One region of the Streptomyces sp. NPDC047981 genome, then DNA from elsewhere that is predicted to be linked to it. Evidence: riboswitches for the same ligand, from Rfam matches in the RefSeq annotation. Region 1 holds a riboswitch; each other region holds the start of a gene.
What was found. A riboswitch is a leader RNA that binds a small molecule or an ion and turns the genes downstream of it on or off. The one in region 1 is predicted to bind cobalamin.
Positions count from the first base shown of each region.

Region 1 (4,547 bases):
CGTCGCAGAGGATCGGCGCGCCCGCGCGCAGGGCGGCGCGGGCCCGGGAGACGACCTGCGGGGAGTACGCGAGGTCGGCGACCAGGTCGGTCATGCCGCAGGCGTGGATCATGCGGACGGCGACCTGGGCGACGTCGGCGGGCAGACCCGCGAGGTCCGCCTCGGCGCGGATCGTGGCAAAGGACTGGCGGTAGATCTCCGTGCCGTCCTTCTCGTAGTCGAACATCCTGCTGCTCTCGCTCATCTCGTGGTTGCTGTGGGGACGCGGGCCGCCGCGACGGCGTCGGGCAGGGCGGTACGGGGGGTGGGGACGCCGTCGACCAGGTACGCGCCGTCGCCGGTGGCGAGGACGTCGACCCAGGCGCCGTGCGGGTGGCCGCAGCGCCGCTCGCACCCGGAGAAGTACACGGGCAGCCCGCCGGGGCCGTGGCCGCTGCCCGGGGTGGCGTCGGCGCGCACGTCCGCGAGGGACTTCGCGCAGCCGGGGCGCCCGGTGCAGGCGCCGACCCCGGCCCAGGGAGAGCGGGGGTCGGTGACGAGACCGTGGGCGTCGAGCTCGCGCAGCCGGGCCGCGACGGCGCCCGGGTCGGCGAGGCCGGTGACGACGGCCCCGCGCCAGGGCGTGAGCCGCACCTCGCCGCCGCTCGCGGCGAGCGCCCGCAACTGGTCGGCGGTCAGCCGCCCGAGGGGCGCGAGTACGTGGAGGGCCTGGTCGCCGAGGGGCCCGGGGGCGGGCGGCCCGGCGGGTGGAGGGTCCATGGCCGGTAGGGGCTCGGTGACCGTTCCGGGCGCGGGCTCGGCGGCCGTCGCGGGCTTGGGATGGGCGCCCGTCCCCCCGGACTCGGGCTCGGCGGCCGTCGCGGGCTCCGCCGGGACCGCCGGGACCGCCATGACCGCCGGGACCGCCGGGACCGCCGGGACCGCCATGACCGCCGGGAGCACAGGGACCGTCGGGAGCGCAGGGATCGCCGGGACCGCCATGACCGCCGTGATCCCGGCGCCCGCGAGCGCGCCGGGCAGGTCCGGGGCGTGCCCCTCGGGCAGCTCCCGTACGCGCCAGGCGCCGTTCCCGGCGGTGCGGGCGGCGGCCAGGAAGGCCCCGGCGGCGGCGAGCGCGGCCCGGGGCGCGTCGGCGGCGCCGACCCGGACGTCCTGGCCCCCCACCCGTACCCGTACCGACGGGCCTTCTGCGATCAACGTCACATCTCCGCCGAGCCCCGCCACATCGCCCCGCCCGTCGTCCAGGGCGAAGAGGAACCGGCCGGACAGGGCCGCCGTCCACGGCCGGGCGCACAGCAGCGCGTCCAGTTCGCGGGCCCACAACTGCACGTCTCCGTGGCCGAGTCCGTCGAGTCCGGCCGCCGGGGAGGCCACGATGTTCCGGACCCGCTCATGGGTCTCGGAGGGCAGCAGTCCGGCGCCCGAGAGCCGCTCGGCCAGCGCCGCGCCACAGGCCTCGCCGAGCCCGCGCAGCTCCACGTTCCCCCGGGACGTGACACTGACCCGCCCGTCCCCGAGCTCCTCGGCCACCGAGGCCAGAACCAGTACCTGATGAGTCGTCAACAACCCTGCGGGCAGCCGCAGTCGGGCCAGACGTCCGTCGTCGGCGGCGTGCAGTCGAAGCGCCCCGGGGCAGGCGTCACCACGGTCCCGTACGGGCGGTTCGCCCGGGTTGGGACGTGCGGGTGGGGTGGGCGGCATGGCGGCGAGCATACCCACGACGCCGACGGGCCAGACCGGCCCGGCGGACGCACGATCTACTATGCAGATCGGCATGGGGTCCCAGGACCCCGGGGAGGAAGCCCGGTGAGAATCCGGCGCGGTCCCGCCACTGTGAGCCGGGCCCCGCAAGGGTCCCGGTGAGTCAGGAACTCCCTTCCCCAAGCTCTCGGCTTCGCTCGAGCAGGGGAGGCCCCAACCCACACGACCACCCGGGGCGCGGACAACCCCGAGGAAGGCCTGCGCACGCATGCGAATTCTGTTGCTGTCGCACTCCGACACCGACCTGCTCAGCGCCCGCGCGGCCGGCGGCCCGGTCGCCTACCGGTTCGCCAACCCCTCCCGGCTCGCCCCGGACGACCTGCCCGGGCTCCTCGACGAGGCCGACCTCGTCGTCGTCCGCCTCCTCGGCGGGCTGCGGGCGTGGGAGGAGGGCCTGACGGCCGTGCGCGCGGCCGGGAAGCCGGTCGTCGTGCTCTCCGGCGAACAGGCCCCCGACGCCCAGCTCATGGAGGCCTCCACCGTCCCCGTCGGCGTCGCCACCGAGGCCCACGCCTACCTCGCGCACGGCGGCCCGGCCAACCTGGAGCAGCTGGCCCGGTTCCTCGCCGACACCCTGCTGCTGACCGGCCACGGCTTCGAGGCCCCGGCCGCCGCGCCCACCTGGGGCCCGCTGGAGCGCACGGCCCGGACGACCGAGGGCCCGACCATCGCGGTGCTCTACTACCGCGCCCACCACATGAGCGGGAACACCGCCTTCGTCGACGCCCTCTGCTCGGCGATCGAGGACGCGGGCGCCCGCCCCCTGCCGCTCTACGTGGCCTCCCTGCGCGCCCCCGAGCCCGAGCTGATCGAGACGCTGAAGCGCGCGGACGCGATCGTCACCACCGTCCTCGCCGCCGGTGGCACGAAGCCGGCCGAGGCACAGGCGGGCGGCGACGAGGACGCCTGGGACGCGGGCGCGCTCGCCGCCCTCGACGTGCCGATCCTGCAGGCGCTCTGCCTCACCGGCTCGCGGGCCGCCTGGGAGGAGAACGACGAGGGGCTCTCCCCGCTGGACGCCGCCAGCCAGGTCGCCGTGCCCGAGTTCGACGGCCGCCTGATCACCGTGCCGTTCTCCTTCAAGGAGATCGACGAGGACGGGCTCCCCGCGTACGTCGCCGATGCCGAGCGGGCCTCCCGCGTCGCCGGGATCGCGGTCCGCCACGCCCGGCTGCGGCACATCCCGAACGCGGAGAAGAAGCTCGCGCTCGTCCTCTCCGCGTACCCGACGAAGCACTCCCGGATCGGCAACGCGGTCGGCCTGGACACCCCCGCCTCCGCCGTCGCGCTGCTGCGGCGGCTGATCGCCGAGGGGTACGACTTCGGGGCCGAGGCCGACATCCCGGGGATCGTCTCCGGCGACGGCGACGAGCTGATCTACGCCCTGATCGAGGCAGGCGGCCACGACCAGGACTGGCTGACCGAGGAGCAGCTGGCCAAGAACCCGGTCCGCATCCCGGCCGCCGACTACAAGCGCTGGTACGCGCAGCTCCCGGCCGAGCTGCGGGAGGCCGTGGAGGAGCACTGGGGCCCCGCGCCCGGCGAGATGTTCCTCGACCGCTCCCGCAACCCGGAGGGCGACATCGTCCTCGCCGCGCTGCGGCGCGGGAACCTGCTGATCCTCATCCAGCCGCCGCGCGGCTTCGGCGAGAACCCGATCGCGATCTACCACGACCCCGATCTCCCGCCGTCCCACCACTACTTGGCCGCCTACCGCTGGATCGCGGCGCGCGCCGAGGACGGCGGCTTCGGGGCGGACGCCATGGTCCACCTCGGCAAGCACGGCAACCTGGAGTGGCTGCCCGGCAAGAACGCCGGCCTGTCGGCCGCGTGCGGCCCGGACGCGGCGCTCGGTGACATCCCGCTGGTCTACCCGTTCCTCGTCAACGACCCGGGTGAGGGCACGCAGGCCAAGCGGCGCGTGCACGCCACGCTCGTCGACCACCTGGTGCCGCCGATGGCCCGCGCCGACTCGTACGGCGACATCGCGCGCCTGGAGCAGCTGCTCGACGAGTACGCGCAGATCTCCTCCATGGACCCCTCGAAGCTGCCGGCGATCCGGGCGCAGATCTGGACGCTGATCCAGGCGGCCAAGCTCGACCACGACCTGGGCATGGAGGACCGTCCCGAGGACGACGGCTTCGACGACTTCCTGCTGCACGTCGACGGCTGGCTCTGCGAGGTCAAGGACGCTCAGATCCGCGACGGTCTGCACGTGCTCGGCGGGGCGCCGACCGGGCCCGAGCGGGTCAACCTGGTCCTGTCGATCCTGCGCGCCCGGCAGATCTGGGGCGGTACGCAGGCCCTGCCGGGTCTGCGCGAGGCGCTCGGCCTGGACGAGTCGGCCGCGACCCGGACCACCGCCGACGAGGCGGAGGCGACGGCGCGCGCGCTCGTCGAGGCGATGGAGGCCGCCGACTGGTCCGTGGACGCGGTCGCGGGCGTCGCCGCCGCGCACGGCCCGGACGTGGCCGCCGTGCTCCGGTTCGCCGCCGAGCAGGTCGTCCCGCGCCTGGCCGCGACGACCGACGAACTCGCGCACGCCGTGCACGCGCTGAACGGCGGCTTCGTCCCGGCCGGCCCCTCGGGTTCTCCGCTCCGGGGCCTGGTCAACGTGCTGCCGACGGGCCGGAACTTCTACTCCGTCGACCCCAAGGCCGTCCCCTCCCGTCTTGCCTGGGAGACCGGCCAGGCGCTCGCCGACTCGCTCCTGTCGCGCTACCGCGCCGACAACGGCGAGTGGCCCACCTCCGTCGGGCTCTCCCTCTGGGGTACGAGCGCGATGC
Region 1 covers NZ_JBEZNQ010000018.1:73,869-78,415, forward strand. The annotation lists gene AB0E14_RS13645 (precorrin-8X methylmutase) at 1-226, opposite strand, end outside; gene AB0E14_RS13650 (cobalamin biosynthesis protein CobG) at 241-1,701, opposite strand; cobalamin riboswitch at 1,760-1,893, shown strand; gene cobN (cobaltochelatase subunit CobN) at 1,970-4,547, shown strand, end outside.

Region 2 (4,547 bases), on a different contig from region 1:
CTCCGCCTGCTCCTCGTAGAGCGCGTCGCTGGAGCAGAGGCAGACCTCGCTCGCGCCGCTCTCCTCGAAGGTGCCCTCCGTGACGGCCTCGATGCCGCCCGCCTGGAAGAGATTGGCGGCGAAGGTGGCCCGTGCCGTGTGCGCGGCGGCGGGGCCGAGCGTGGCGAGGTAGATCCGCGGCCGGGCTCCGGTCGCGGCGAGGTGCGCGTCGGAACGGGCGCGCAGCGCCTCGAACGCGTCGTCGCGCCGGACCCGGGGGAGCCCGCCGGACGGCGGCTCGGGCGCGGGTTCTCGGACGACGGGGTTCTCGGCGAGGTTCGGGAACTCGCTGACGCCGGTGACGGGTTCGCGCCGCTTGGCGAGCTTCGCGCTGCGGGCCGCCCAGGTCTCGGCGAGCCGGTCCCCGATCATTCCCGAGCGCAGCGCGGCGGCCTGGCCGCCCGCGCTCTCGATGGTGCGGAAGAACTCCCAGCCCGCGTGGGCGAGTTCGTCGGTCAGCCGCTCCACGTACCAGGAGCCGCCGGCCGGGTCGATGACCCGGGCGAGGTGCGACTCCTCGACGAGGATGGTCGAGGTGTTGCGGGCGATACGGCGGGCGAACGCGTCCGGCAGGCCGAGCGCGTGGTCGAACGGCAGCACGGTGACCGACTCCGCGCCGCCCACGCCCGCGGCCAGCGTGGCCACGGTGGTGCGGAGCATGTTCACCCAGGGGTCGCGCCGGGACATCATCACCGGGGACGTCACCGCGTGCTGCCGCTGCGCGCCCGCGCCGCTCGCCCCGCTGACCTCGGCCACCCGGGCCCAGAGCCTGCGCGCGGCGCGGAACTTGGCGATGGTGAGGAACTGGTCGGCGGTGGCGGCGAACCGGAACTCCAGCTGACCGAGGGCCTGTTCGACGGTGAGCCCGGCCTCCGTGAGCTGCCGCAGGTAACTGACGCCGGTCGCGAGCGCGCAGCCGAGTTCCTGCGCGGCCGAGCCGCCGGCTTCGTGGTACGGCAACGCGTCCACGGTCAGTGCCCGCAGGCCCGGGTACTCCTCGGCGCAGCGCCGCGCGAGCCCGAGGGCGGGGGAGACGTCGTGGGACCGGCCCGTGCGGGCCTCCAGGCCGAGGGGGTCGGCGCCCAGGTTGCCGCGCGCCGCCTCCGGGGCGACGCCCCGCTCCTCGTACAGCGCGAACAGCTCGCGCGCCGCCTCCTGTACGTCCTGCCCGGCGTCGAGGACGACGGGCGCGAGGTCGAGGTAGACACCGTCGAGCGTCCGCCCGAGGCTCCCGAGCGGGATGCCGCCCTCGCCGACGACCAGCCAGAGCGAGGTGACGCCGTTCTCCAGGTCGGCGAGGACCGTGGGGGCGTCGGCGGTGGTGTGCCGCTGGCGGACGTCCCAGCCGCCGACGGTGTTCCCCTCGGCGCGGCCGGACCGGACGAACGGCGCGAAGCCGGGCAGACCGGACTCGGGTGCGGTGTCCTCGGCGGCGTAGAGGGGACGGACGCGGAGCGCGTCCTCCAGGGCGGTGGACAGGGCGTCCTCGGCCGCCGGGCCCTCCACGTCCTTGCCCGACTTGCGCAGCACGCCGGCTACCAGGTGCTGCCACTGCTCACGGGACGCGTCGGGGAATTCGGCGGCGAGGGCGAGCCCGTCGTCGGGAAGGACTGTCATGCTCGGATGTTAGGACAGCTCGCTCAAATGGCTGCAGTGTGCACGGCTGTGACCTTGCCCTCTCCCGGCAGCTCTTGAAGCCGCACCCGATTCCCCTCTACGAAGGACGCGACGGGATCACCCGGTCGGGGGTGGATTTACTAGGACGTCCAACTATATAGTCGCGACGAAGGCCCGCGGTGCAGGGAAGCCGGTGCGATTCCGGCGCGGTCCCGCCACTGTGACCGGGGAGTACGCCGTCGAGCAGCACGCCACTGACGTGAGAGACGTCGGGAAGGCGGACGGTGCGCGCTGATCCGGGAGTCAGGATACCGGCCGCGGGATGTTCCGTGTTGTCCACGAGGATGGAGCTGACACGCATGGCATCGGTGCGCCCGCACACTCCCTGCGGACCCGCCCGACGGGCCCCCGCCCGTCGAGGAGTACCCCACCCCACCACCGTCAGGACCTGACGGCACCCCGCCATTCGCGCTCTCGCGCCCTGCCCACCGCCTCCCGCGGCATGCCCCTCGGCATGTGCGGTCCCGGCGGCGCACCGGCGCGCCATCCGGATCACCTGACGAGAGCAGGCACTCATGGTCCGCGCACAAGACACCACCCCCGTCCGCGAGTTGACCCACTTCATCGGCGGCAGGCACACCCCGGGAACCTCGGGGGCCTACGGCGACGTGTACGACCCCAACACCGGGGAGGTCCAGGCCCGCGTGCCCCTCGCGAACCGGGCCGAGACCGAGGCCGCCATCGCCGACGCCGCCCGGGCGCAGCGCGACTGGGCCGCCTGGAACCCGCAGCGCCGCGCCCGGGTCCTGCTGCGCTTCCTCCAGCTGGTCGAGCAGGAGAGGGACGGCCTGGCCCGGCTGCTCTCCTCCGAGCACGGCAAGACCGTCGCCGACGCCCACGGCGACCTCCAGCGCGGCCTGGAGGTCGTGGAGTTCGCCGCCGGGATCCCGCACCTGCTCAAGGGCGAGTTCACCGACAACGCCGGCACCGGCATCGACGTCCACTCGCTGCGCGCCCCGCTCGGTGTCGTCGCCGGCATCACCCCGTTCAACTTCCCCGCGATGATCCCGCTCTGGAAGGCAGCACCCGCCCTGGCCTGCGGAAACGCCTTCATCCTCAAGCCGTCCGAGCGTGACCCGTCCGTACCGCTGAGGCTCGCCGAGCTCTTCCTGGAGGCGGGGCTTCCGCCCGGCGTCCTCAACGTCGTCAACGGCGGCAGGGAGTCGGTCGACACCCTCCTCGACGACCCTCGCGTCGCCGCCCTCGGCTTCGTCGGCTCCACCCCGGTCGCCGCCCACGTCTATGCCACCGCCGCCGCCCACGGCAAGCGCGCCCAGTGCTTCGGCGGGGCCAAGAACCACATGATCGTGATGCCGGACGCCGACCTCGACCAGGCGGTGGACGCCCTCATCGGCGCCGGGTACGGCTCGGCCGGCGAGCGGTGCATGGCCGTCTCGGTCGCCGTCCCCGTCGGCGAGGAGACCGCCGACGCGCTGGTCGCCCGGCTGAAGGAGCGCATCGGCACGTTGAGGATCGGGCGCAGCGACGACCCGGACGCCGACTTCGGACCGCTGGTCGGCCCGGACGCCGTCGACCGGGTTCGAACGTACGTCGGTATCGGCGTCGAGGAGGGCGCCGAACTCGTCGTCGACGGACGGGACTTCGCCCTCCCCGGGCACGAGGGCGGGTTCTTCGCCGGGGCCTCCCTCTTCGACCGGGTCACCCCCGACATGCGCGTCTACCAGGAGGAGATCTTCGGCCCCGTGCTCTGCGTGGTCCGCGCCGCCGACTACGAGGAGGCCCTGCGGCTGCCCAGCGAGCACCTCTACGGCAACGGTGTGGCGATCTTCACCCGGGACGGCGACACGGCCCGCGATTTCACCCGCCGCGTCGACACCGGCATGGTCGGCGTCAACGTACCGATCCCGGTGCCGGTGGCGTACCACACCTTCGGCGGCTGGAAGCGGTCCGGCTTCGGCGACCTCAACCAGCACGGGCCCGACGCCATCCGCTTCTACACCCGCACCAAGACCGTGACCTCCCGTTGGCCGGCCGGGCTCCGCGAGGGCGCGAGCTTCACGATCCCCACGATGGGCTGACCGGCCATGACCACGACCCTGCTCACCGAGGACCAGCGGGCCCTCGTCGAGACCACCCTCGACTTCGCCCAGGACCACCTCGCCCCGCACGCCCTGGACTGGGACCGCGACAAGCACTTCCCCGTCGACGTCCTGCGCAAGGCCGCCGGACTCGGACTCGGCGGCGTCTACGTCCGCGAGGAGTCCGGCGGCTCCGGCCTCAGCCGCTCCGACGGCGTCCTCGTCTTCGAGACCCTCGCCTCCGGCTGCCCGTCCATCGCGGGCTACCTCTCCATCCACAACATGGTCGCCTGGATGGTCGACCGCTACGGCGACGCCCCTCAGCGCCGGCGGTGGCTCCCGCGCCTGTGCGCCATGGACGACCTGGCCAGCTACTGCCTGACCGAGCCCGGCGCCGGGTCGGACGCCGCCGCGCTCGCCACCCGGGCCGTCCGCGACGGCGACCACTGGGTGCTCACCGGAACCAAGCAGTTCATCTCCGGGGCGGGCGCCTCCCAGCTGTATCTGGTGATGGCCCGTACCGGCGGCGCGGGCGCCGCAGGCGTCTCCGCCTTCCTCGTCGACAAGGACGACCCCGGCCTCTCCTTCGGAGCCGACGAGCGGAAGATGGGATGGAACGCCCAGCCCACCCGGCAGGTCGTCCTGGACGCGGTCCGGGTCCCCGCCGACCGGCTGCTCGGAGGCGAGGGCCAGGGCTTCCGCATCGCCATGTCCGGCCTGAACGGCGGCCGGCTCGGGATCGCCGCCTGCTCCCTCGGCGGGGCGCGCAGCGCTCTGGACCGGAGCCTCGCG
Region 2 covers NZ_JBEZNQ010000056.1:14,209-18,755, reverse strand. The annotation lists gene AB0E14_RS27945 (methylmalonyl-CoA mutase family protein) at 1-1,656, opposite strand, end outside; cobalamin riboswitch at 1,798-1,991, shown strand; gene AB0E14_RS27940 (CoA-acylating methylmalonate-semialdehyde dehydrogenase) at 2,232-3,755, shown strand; gene AB0E14_RS27935 (acyl-CoA dehydrogenase family protein) at 3,762-4,547, shown strand, end outside.
Region 2: it holds a riboswitch for cobalamin, as region 1 does, so the genes downstream of both, AB0E14_RS27940 (CoA-acylating methylmalonate-semialdehyde dehydrogenase) here and cobN (cobaltochelatase subunit CobN) in region 1, are expected to answer to the same signal.

Region 3 (4,547 bases), on a different contig from region 1:
GGCTGATCACGTCGGCGTCCAGGTCGTCGATGGCCCGCACGATGTCACCGAACTCGGCGTAGCACATGTGGGTGTGGATCTGGGTGTCCGGCCGGACCCCGCTGGTGGAGAGCCGAAACGCCTCGGTCGCCCACGCCAGGTAGCCGGCGTGGTCGGCGGCGCGCAGCGGCAGGGTCTCCCGGAGCGCCGGTTCGTCGACCTGGATGACCGAGGTCCCGGCCGCCTCCAGGTCGCCGACCTCGTCGCGCAGGGCGAGCGCGACCTGCCGGGCGGTCTCGCCGAGCGGCTGGTCGTCGCGGACGAAGGACCAGGCGAGCATGGTGACCGGCCCCGTCAGCATGCCCTTGACCGGGCGGTGGGTCAGGGACTGCGCGTACGTGGTCCAGCGCACCGTCATCGGCGCGGGGCGGGAGATGTCACCGGCCAGGACCGGGGGCCGGACGTAGCGGGTGCCGTAGGACTGCACCCAGCCGTGGCGCGTGGCGAGGTACCCGGTCAGCTGCTCGGCGAAGTACTGCACCATGTCGTTGCGTTCGGGCTCGCCGTGCACCAGGAGGTCCAGGCCCGCCTTCTCCTGGAACGCGATCACCTCCCGGACCTCGGCCTTGACCCGCTCCTCGTAATCGGCCGTGTCGATCCGGCCCGCCCGCAGGTCGGCGCGGGCGGTCCGCAGTTCGGCGGTCTGCGGGAAGGAGCCGATGGTGGTCGTCGGCAGCAGGGGCAGGCCGAGGTGGGCGTGCTGGGCGGCGGCCCGCTCGGCGTACGGCCGGGAGCGGCGGGTGTCGGCGGCGGAGACCGCGCCGGTACGGGCGCGCACGGCCGGGTCGCGGGTGAGCGGCGACTCCGCGCGCGAGGCCAGGTCGGCCCGGTTGGCGGCCAGTTCGGCGGTGATCGCGGACGTGCCGTGGGACAGGCCCCTGGCGAGGGTGACGACCTCGGCCGTCTTCTGCCGGGCGAAGGCGAGCCAGCGCAGGATCTGCGGGTCGATGTCCCGCTCGGCGGTGGCGTCGAGGGGCACGTGCAGCAGCGAGCAGGAGGCCGCGACGTCGACCCGGTCGGCGAGGCCGAGCAGGGTGCCGAGGGTCGTCAGGGACTTCGCCAGATCGGCGACCCAGACGTTGCGTCCGTCGACGACGCCCGCGACCAGTCGCTTGCCGGGCAGCCCGCCCACGGCCGCGAGGGCCTCCAGGTTGGCGGCGGCGGTTCCCGTGAAGTCGAGGGCGAGCCCTTCGACGGGCGCCTTGGCGAGGACGGGGAGGGCCTCGCCGAGCCGGTCGAAGTACGACGCGACCAGCAGCTTCGGCCGGTCCGTGCGGCCACCGAGCTCGCGGTAGGCGCGGGCGGCGGCGTTCAGCTCGGCCGGGGTGCGGTCCTGGACGAGGGCCGGCTCGTCGAGCTGGACCCAGGCCGCGCCCGCCGCGCGGAGGTCGGCGAGGACCGAGGCGTAGACGGGCAGCAGCCGGTCGAGGAGAGTGAGCGGCTCCAAGTCGGCGGCCACTCCGGGGGCCGGCTTGGCGAGGAGCAGGTAGGTGATCGGGCCGACGAGGACCGGACGCGCCGTCAGGCCGATCGCGAGGGCTTCCCTCAGCTCGGCGACCTGCTGGGTGGAGTCGGCGGTGAAGACGGTGTCCGGGCCCAACTCGGGCACCAGATAGTGGTAGTTGGTGTCGAACCACTTGGTCATCTCCAGCGGCGCGACGTCCTGCGTGCCGCGGGCCATCGCGAAGTAGCCGTCGAGGCGGTCGGAGTCGACGGCGGCGCGGTGGCGGTCGGGGATGGCGCCGACCATGACGCTGGTGTCCAGCACGTGGTCGTAGTACGAGAAGTCGCCGGTCGGCACCTCGTGGAGGCCGGCTTCGGCCAGCTGCCGCCAGTTCGAACGGCGCAGGTCGGCCGCGGTGGCCCGGAGGGCGTCGGCGGTGACGCGGCCCTTCCAGTAGCCCTCGACGGCCTTCTTCAGTTCCCGGTGCTGCCCCTGACGGGGGTAGCCGTACACGGTGGCCCGTGCTGCCGCGGCTGCGGTCCTGGTGGTCACGGAGATCTCCTTCGCGAGATGAATCCCTGAGATCCCGGGGACGGGACGAGAGCGCGAAGGGGTGACGGACCGGACGGCCGGCCTCGCGCGGACGCGCGGGTCTCCGTCTGGTGTGGTCGCCGACCCGCCCTCGAGGTCACCGGGATGTCCGCGCGCGGAATCGTCCGCGTGCGGGCAACGGGCAGGTCTTCGGACTCGCGGGCACGCTCGCCGGATCGAACCGGCGGGCACCTACTGGCCGTCGCTTCCCAGACCCGTACGGGTCCAGTGCGTATGACGGCGGTCGTTCCCGCTCACCGCTGCGGGGCAGTCCCGGATTCCCACCGGGTTCCCTCTTACGACGCATCCCGCCTGGCGGACGGGGCGAACCAGCTGCACCGGCCACCCTAAGGGGCCGGACGGCGTCGTGACGGGCGAAGTCCACCATGCGGATGGTGAACCGAGACACGCCGTCGACGCCGGCCCCTCCGCCGAGGGGCGGGGTCCCCTCGCTCACGAGCGGGGCTCCGCGTGCCGCACGAGGTGGCGGGAGTAGGCGTCCGGGGTGAAGAAGAGCGGCAGTTCGCCGCTGAGGGCGTTCCGTTCGAGCATCGCCCGCACCTCCTCCAGCGGGGCCCACGGGTACTGGGCGCCGAGCGTGTCGAGCTCCTCGTCGAGCAGCCGAACGACGGTCTCCCGGTCGATCAGCCGGTGCCGCACCCACTGCCAGATCTGCACGCGGGCGATCTCGGCGGTCGCCGCGTCCTCCATCAGACCGTCCAGGGCGACGGCGCCCTGGCCGCGCAGCCAGGCCGCGAAGTAGCCGAGCGCGACCGAGATGTTCGTGCGGATGCCCTCCCGGGTGGGCGGTCCGCTGATCCGGCGTACCGACAGCAGGTCCGCCGGGGTGACCTCCACGTCGTCCCGAGTCCGGTGGATCTGGTCCGGCAGGTCGCCGAGGACCCCGTCGAACGCCTTGCGGCAGACCTGGACGAGCCCCGGATGGGCGACCCAGGAGCCGTCGAAACCGTCCTCCGCCTCCCGCTCCTTGTCGAGGCGCACCTTGGCGAGTGCCGCCTCGTGGGCGGCCGGGTCCCTGCTCGGCACCTGGGCCGCCATCCCGCCGATGGCGTGCGCGCCCCGCTGGTGGCAGGTGCGGACGAGCAGCTCGGTGTAGGCCCGCATGAACGGGGCGGTCATGGTGACCTGACCCCGGTCGGGCAGGAGGAAGTCGGTGCGGTGGCCGAAGGTCTTGATCAGGCTGAACAGGTAGTCCCAGCGGCCCGCGTTGAGACCCGAGCTGTGCTCGCGCAGCTCGTAGAGGATCTCCTCCATCTCGAACGCGGCCGTGATCGTCTCGATGAGCACGGTGGCGCGGACCGTGCCCCGGGGCATGCCGAGGAGCTCCTGTGCGAGCAGGAACACGTCGTTCCACAGTCGGGCCTCGTACCGGTTCTCCAGCTTCGGGAGGTAGAAGTACGGGCCGTGGCCGGCGTCGATCTGGCGATGCGCGCAGTGGAAGAAGTACAGGCCGAAGTCGACGAGCGAGGCGGGCACCGGGGCACCGTCGAACTCGAGGTGCTCCTCCAGAAGGTGCCAGCCGCGCGGCCGGACGACGATCGTGGCGAGCCGGTCGAGGTCGGCGAGCCGGTACTCCTTGCCGTCGGCGGTGGTGAAGTCGATGCTGCGGTCGATCGCGTCGCGCAGGACGAGTTGGCCCCCGACGATGTTCTCCCAGGTGGGCGCCGTGGCGTCCTCGAAGTCCGCCATCCACACGCGGGCGCCGGAGTTGAGGGCGTTGACCGCCATGCGGCGGTCCGGCGGTCCGGTGATCTCGACCCGCCGGTCGGTCAGCCCGGGGGCGGGAGGGGCGACGCGCCAGCTGGGGTCGTCGCGGACGGCGGAGGTGACCGGGGAGAAGACCAGCGGGGCCCCGCCGGCCAGGCGCAGGGCCTGGCGGCGGCGCTCCTTCATCAGGTCCAGTCGGCGTTCGCCGAACGCCTCCGCCAGCTTCCCGACGAAGTCCAGGGCGGCGGGGGTGAGGATCTCGGCGTGCCGGTCACCCGGTGCGGCGAGAACGCGGACGCGGTGGGTCGGCGCGGTGGTGGGCATCGGATTCTCCTGGGGTGGGACCTGAGGGAGGCGGGACGTGACCCGGGGCCGGGCCGCCCGACGCGGCCCGGTGCCGGGCCGGACGGGACCCGGTGCCGGGTCCGGCGGACCGATGTCGGCCCTAGTGGAACTGCTCCTCCTCCGTGGAGCCGGTCAGGGCCGTGGTGGAGGACGCGGGGTTCACGGCGGTGGAGACCAGGTCGAAGTAGCCCGTGCCGACCTCGCGCTGGTGCCGGACGGCGGTGAAGCCCTGGGCCTGCGCGGCGAACTCCCGCTCCTGGAGGTCGACATAGGCCGTCATGCCGTGCTCGGCGTAACCGCGGGCGAGGTCGAACATGCCGTGGTTGAGGGAGTGGAAGCCGGCCAGCGTGATGAACTGGAACTTGTAGCCCATCGCGCCCAGTTCGCGCTGGAACTTGGC
Region 3 covers NZ_JBEZNQ010000056.1:6,153-10,699, reverse strand. The annotation lists gene metE (5-methyltetrahydropteroyltriglutamate--homocysteine S-methyltransferase) at 1-2,035, opposite strand, end outside; cobalamin riboswitch at 2,219-2,373, opposite strand; gene aceB (malate synthase A) at 2,528-4,126, opposite strand; gene aceA (isocitrate lyase) at 4,248-4,547, opposite strand, start outside.
Region 3: it holds a riboswitch for cobalamin, as region 1 does, so the genes downstream of both, metE (5-methyltetrahydropteroyltriglutamate--homocysteine S-methyltransferase) here and cobN (cobaltochelatase subunit CobN) in region 1, are expected to answer to the same signal.